2 regions of the Bradyrhizobium sp. T-1 genome follow, and region 1 is predicted to be linked to the other one. Evidence: predicted binding sites of a transcription regulator. Region 1 holds the regulator's gene; the other holds the start of a gene.
The links. The regulator PhoB, encoded in region 1, activates phosphate uptake and scavenging genes when phosphate is short. The targets are predictions, from matches to a motif close to TGTCATNNANCTGTCAT.

Region 1 (3,207 bases):
GAGACGGTTCGCAAGCTTCTCGCCGTCCGGGCTCTGGAACAGGTTCGACATGTGCCAGAGCTTGGTCGCCTGCTCCTGCAACGCCTTGACCAGCGCGGGATGGGCGTGGCCGAGCGCATTCACTGCCACGCCCGAGGTGAAATCGAGATAGCGATCGCCGTTGGTTGCGATCAACCAGACGCCTTCACCGCGCTCAAAACCGATGTCGGCCCTGGCGAAAACGGGGAGCAAATGCGGCGCTGCGCTGCTAGTCATGACGATCACTTGATGTTGCGGACGGTGTAACGCGTGCTTTGCGCAACGCACCATTGACCGGCCCGGAAAACGAAACGTGCCGCCTTTTAAGGGCGGCACGCGCGACTATCTTAGGCCTGGTGAAACGGGTGTCAATGCCGCCCGGAAAGCCTCGCGAAACGCTGAATCCGTAGTCTTGCGGTGGCGATTTTGCGGGATTTTCACCACGGAACATGTGGAAGCGAGTCGGCGGACTCTTGCGCGTGAGTCACGCCATATTGTAGCGTTTGGCTTGTCAGATACGACATCTCGTGCAGCGGTTCTGATCCCAAGAGTCCTCATGTACCGGCGTAAACGTTCGGGCGTTCTAGTCACGCCCGGCGAGCCTTAAGGGATTCTGGCGGCACGGGTTTTTCGAGGCTTAGGCATTCGTTGTGCCGCCCCAGGATGGCAGGCGCGCGGCGAAGGAAAGGTTACAATGACGGTTTTGACCTGGTCGGACGATCGCGTCGAGCAGTTGAAAAAGCTCTGGGAGGCCGGACTTTCGGCTAGCCAGATCGCCGCTGAGCTTGGGAATGTCACCCGCAATGCCGTGATCGGCAAGGTGCACAGGCTCGGCCTGTCCGGCCGCGCCAAGAGCCCGTCTTCGGCAGCTCCGCGGCCGCGCAAGGCGCGTCCCGCGCAGCACATGATGCGGGTGAGCAGGCCCATCGCGCGCGGCAACACCGCATTGGCGCAGGCCTTCGAGGTCGAGGTCGAGGCCGAGCCGGTTACCTACGACAACGTAGTGCCGATGAGCCAGCGGCTGTCGCTGCTCGAATTGAACGAGGCAACCTGCCATTGGCCGGTCGGCGATCCCTCGAGCCCGGATTTCTTCTTCTGCGGCGGCAAGGCACTCTCCGGCCTGCCCTATTGCGCTCAACACTCGCGGGTGGCGTATCAGCCGGCAGCCGACCGGCGTCGCGCACCGGCGAAGCCCGGCACGCGCTGAGCTACCAATTCTATTGATTGCCAAGACGGCGGCCGTGACACGATGACGGCGCCAATTATTCGGTGTCATCCCAGCGAAGGCGGGAATCCATAGCTACCACTCCCCGTGGTTATGGGTCCCGGGCTCGCGCTGCGCGCACCCCGGGACGACAGCTGAGAATGTGGCCGCAGCTCACTAAACCAGTCGCCCGCAAACCCTATGTCTGCTCCGCCTTCGCGAACCGATCATCGAGCGCGTAGCCGGCACCGCGGACGGTGCGGATCGGGTCCTGCTCACGACCGAGATTGAGCAGCTTGCGCAGGCGGCCGATATGTACGTCGACGGTGCGCTCGTCGATATAGATGTCGCGGCCCCAGACGCTGTCGAGCAGCTGCTCGCGCGAGAACACCCGGCCGGGATGCTCCAGGAAGAACTCCAGCAGGCGGTATTCGGTAGGCCCGAGATCGATCGGCCGGCCCGAGCGTGCCACGCGGCGCTTTTCGCGGTCGAGCTCGATGTCGCCGAAGGCGAGGATGGTCGCGAGCCGCTCAGGGCTTGCGCGCCGCAGCAGGCCCTTCACGCGCGCGAGCAGCTCGGGCACCGAGAACGGCTTGACGATGTAATCGTCGGCGCCGGTCGCCAGGCCCCGCACCCGCTCGCTCTCCTCGCCGCGCGCGGTGAGCATGATGATCGGCAGCTGCTTGGTGTCGGATCGCGTCCGCAGCCGGCGGCACAGCTCGATGCCCGACAGCCCCGGCAGCATCCAGTCGAGCACGATCAGATCAGGAATGTGCTCCTTGAGACGGGTGTCGGCATCGTCGCCGCGCATCACCGTCTCGACGTCATAGCCGTCGCCTTCGAGGTTGTAGCGGAGAAGCTCGGTCAGAGCTTCCTCGTCCTCAACCACCATAATGCGTGCGCCCATGGGGTCGTCGCTCCTTGCGTAATCAGGTGTTCGGGACCGTCGTGGCGAACGTCGTCATGTCGCCCTTCGGCCGCTTATCGGTGATGGCCTGGCCTTCGATCATGTAGAACACGGTCTCGGCAATGTTGGTGGCGTGGTCGCCGATCCGCTCGATGTTCTTGGCGCAGAACATCAGATGGATGCAAAACGAGATATTGCGCGGATCTTCCATCATGTAGGTGAGGAGCTCGCGGAACAGCGAGGTGCAGATGGCATCGACCTCCTCGTCGCCCTTCCACACCGCCATCGCCGCCGGCAGGTCATGCGCGGCATAGGCGTCCAGCACCGACTTGACCTGCTGCTGCACGAGGTCGGTCATGTGCTCGAGGCCGCGGAACAGCTTGAGCGGATGGAAATCCGTCTCCAGCGCCGCGACGCGCTTGCCCATGTTCTTGGCGAGATCGCCGATCCGCTCGAGATCGGTCGCAACCCGCATCGCGCCGACGATCTCCCGAAGATCGACCGCCATCGGCTGGCGGCGCGCGATGGTGAGCACGGCGCGCTCCTCGATCTTCTTCTGCAGCGTATCAAGCTCGGCGTCGATGGTGACCACGCGCTGGCCGAGCGCGACGTCGCGGCGGATCAGCGCGTCGACGGAGTCGACGATCATGCGCTCGGCGATGCCGCCCATCTCGGCGACCAGGCGGGTGAGCTCCTGGAGGTCGGTGTCGAAGGCTTTTGCGGTATGTTCAGAACCCATGTCCTGTCTCCTCAGCCGAACCGGCCGGTGATGTAATCCTGCGTGCGCCGGTCGGTCGGCGACGTGAAGATCTTGCTGGTGTCGTCGAACTCGATCAGCTCGCCGAGATACATGAAGGCGGTCTTGTCGGAGACGCGGGCCGCCTGCTGCATGTTGTGGGTCACGATCGCGATCGTGTAGTTCTCGGACAGTTCCTGGATCAGCTCCTCGACCTTGGCGGTCGAGATCGGGTCGAGCGCCGAGCAGGGCTCGTCGAACAGGATCACCTCGGGGCGCACCGCGACGGTGCGGGCGATGCAGAGGCGCTGCTGCTGGCCGCCGGAGAGCGACAGGCCGGAA
Region 2 (3,207 bases), 3.2 Mb from region 1:
GCGCTGGTGCTGGCCGCCCTCGCCTTCGGCTTCAGGCCTGCGCCTTATGATATAGTGCTGATGGGTCTCGTCACGGTGTTCACGCTGTCCTCCGTGTCGCTCTATCTCGTCGAGTGGCTGCGGCACATGAGTACTATTGAGGCCAAGTAGCACGATCGAGGCCAAGAGCCGGGACACGGCCCCGCAAAAGGCCAACTCCCGATCGAATAACCCGCATCTTTTTCAGACGAAGCCGGCACGCCGGCACGGAGCAAAGCAAGCGTGGCAGGCCGCGTTCATCCCCGACAATTGGCGTTTTCGCTTCCGCATGCGGAGAGCCTCAGCCGCGACAATTTCCTCGAGGGCCCCGCCAACGCCGCCGCTCTCGCTCTGATCGATGGCTGGCCGGAATGGCCGAACCGGATCATGTGGCTCGCCGGCCCCGAAGACTCCGGCAAGAGCCATCTGGCCGCGATCTGGGCCGAGGAGGCCGGCGCCCGCTCGACAACGGCCAATGCGCTGACCGCCGCCGGCGTTCCGGGGGCCCTCGCCACCGGCGCGCTGGTGGTCGAGGATCTCAAGGCCAGGAATTTTGACGAGCGCGCCCTCTTCCATCTGATGAACCTCGCCCGCGAGGACGGTGCCTATGTGCTTTTCACCGGACGTGAGGCACCTGCGGCGGTCGAGGTCGAGCTCCGCGACCTCCGGTCCCGGCTTCGGACGATTCCAGTGATTTCGCTGGCGCCCCCGGATGACCAGCTTTTCCGCGGCCTGATCGTCAAATTCTGCGCCGACCGCCAGCTCTCGGTGGACGAAAGCGTGGTGAGCTATCTTGCGACCCGGCTCGAGCGATCCTCGGCCGCCGCCCGGCGGGCCGTCGAGCTGCTCGACGGCGAGGCCCTGCGGCTCGGCCGCCCCGTCACCCGGGCCCTTGCCGCCGAGCTGCTTCGGGACGCCTGACCGCCGCGCCGCGCACCGGCTTGACGCGGTGCCAAGGCGGAACGTCAATGTCATCGAAACGTCATCGCATTAACACATGCTCCGGCCGGTTTTTGCGCATAAGTCGCAAATTGGGGCAATTTTGATGGACCGACTTCTCATGGACTCCGCGCAAGCTATTGAAACGAAAGAGAAAGCCACGGAGGCCGAGCGTCTGCCGGCGATCGCCTCGAGCCCCGAGCGATTCATCAATCGCGAGCTGTCCTGGCTGCATTTCAACCGCCGCGTCCTGGAGGAATCGGTCAACGCCAGTCATCCGGTGCTGGAGCGGGTGCGATTCCTGTCGATTTCGGCAAATAACCTGGACGAGTTCTTCATGGTCCGCGTCGCCGGCATCAAGGCCCAGGTGCGCGAGGGCATTGCCGAACGTGCCCCCGATGGCCTGACCCCATCCGAGCAGCTCGCGCTGATCAATCGCACCGTCTCCCAGCTCGCCAGTGACCAGCAGGCAATCTGGCGCGACCTGCGCGGCACGCTGGCCGATGTCGGCATTGTGCTGGTCGACGGCAAGGAGGTCACGAAGGCGGAGCGGACCTGGCTCGAGGACTATTTCCTCAACAACGTGTTCCCGCTGCTGACACCACTGGCGATCGATCCGGCCCACCCATTCCCGTTCATTCCGAGCCTCGGCTTTACCATCGCGCTCCAGCTCACGCGCGAGGCCGACGGCAAGCCGATGAACGCGCTGATCCGCATGCCCGGCAAGATCGACCGCTTCATCCGTCTGCCCACGGAGGGCAAAGCAGTGCGCCTGATCTCACTGGAGCAGGTCACCGGCCTTTTCATCAACCGCCTGTTCCCCGGCTACAGCCTCCACGGCCAAGGCGCCTTCCGCATCATCCGCGACTCCGAGCTCGAAATCGAGGAAGAGGCCGAAGACCTCGTCCGCCTGTTCGAGACCGCGCTGAAGCGCCGTCGCCGCGGATCGGTGATCCGGCTCGAGATCGACGCCAAGATGCCCGAGGAGCTGCGCAGCTTCGTGCAGCACGCGCTGTCGGCAGCCGACGACGAGGTGTTCCTGGTCGACGGCGTGCTCGCCATGAACGAGCTCTCGCAGCTCACCCGGCTCGACCGGCCCGACCTCGAGTTCACCCCTTACGTGCCGCGCCATCCCGAGCGCGTGCGCGAGCATGGCGGCGACATCTTTGCCGCCATTCGCCAGAAGGACCTGATCGTCCATCACCCCTACGAATCCTTCGACGTGGTGGTGCAGTTCCTGCAGCAGGCGGCGCGCGATCCTGATGTCGTCGCGATCAAGCAGACGCTCTATCGCACCTCCAACAACTCGCCGATCGTGCGCACGCTGGCCGAAGCCGCCGAAGCCGGCAAGTCCGTCACCGCGCTGATTGAATTGAAGGCGCGCTTCGACGAAGAGGCCAACATCCGCTGGGCGCGCGATCTCGAACGCGCCGGCGTGCAGGTCGTCTATGGCTTCCTCGAACTGAAGACCCATGCGAAGCTGTCAATGGTGGTACGCCGCGAAGGCGGCAGCCTCACCACTTACGTCCATACCGGCACCGGCAACTATCACCCGGTGACCGCGCGCATCTATACTGACCTCTCCTACTTCACCTCGGAACCGACCATCGGCCGCGACGCCGCGCGCGTGTTCAACTTCATCACGGGCTACGCGGCACCGAGCGATCTGGAAAAGATGGCGGTGTCGCCACTGACCCTGCGCAAGCGCATCATCGAGCACATCCAGGGTGAGACCGAGCACGCGCGTCACGGCAAGCCCGGTGCGGTCTGGATGAAGATGAATGCGCTTGTCGACCCCGATATCATTGACGCGCTTTACGAGGCGTCACAGGCCGGCGTCCAGGTCGAGCTCGTGGTGCGCGGTATCTGCTGCCTCCGCCCCGGCATTCCCGGCCTGTCGGAGAACATCCGCGTCAAGTCGATCATCGGTCGGTTCCTGGAACACGGCCGAATCTACTGCTTCGGCATGGGCCAGGGCCTGCCGAGCGCCAAAGCGGCTGTGTATATCTCGTCGGCCGATATGATGCCGCGCAACCTCGATCGCCGCGTCGAGGTGCTGTGTCCGCTGCAAAATCCTACGGTGCATCAGCAGGTTCTCGAACAGATCATGGTCGCAAACCTGAAGGACAATGAGCAGAGCTGGCAATTGTTGCCGGACGGGTCCTCAACGCGTATGAAGGCCGCGAAGGGCGAGGAGCCTTTCAACGTGCACAACTACTTCATGACAAATCCGAGTCTGTCTGGCCGTGG

Region 2: a site for PhoB is predicted at 988-1,004, ahead of ACWAT4_RS23040 (RNA degradosome polyphosphate kinase). Genes of this name have one in related genera too.

The regions. Positions count from the first base shown of each region.
Region 1 covers NZ_CM132115.1:7,972,438-7,975,644, forward strand. Annotated here, with positions in the region: gene ACWAT4_RS38110 (aspartate aminotransferase family protein) at 1-255, opposite strand, end outside; gene ACWAT4_RS38115 (GcrA family cell cycle regulator) at 713-1,225, shown strand; gene phoB (phosphate regulon transcriptional regulator PhoB) at 1,422-2,129, opposite strand; gene phoU (phosphate signaling complex protein PhoU) at 2,152-2,868, opposite strand; gene pstB (phosphate ABC transporter ATP-binding protein PstB) at 2,880-3,207, opposite strand, start outside.
Region 2 covers NZ_CM132115.1:4,733,905-4,737,111, forward strand. Annotated here, with positions in the region: gene ACWAT4_RS23030 (CDP-alcohol phosphatidyltransferase family protein) at 1-150, shown strand, start outside; gene ACWAT4_RS23035 (P-loop NTPase family protein) at 262-939, shown strand; gene ACWAT4_RS23040 (RNA degradosome polyphosphate kinase) at 1,079-3,207, shown strand, end outside.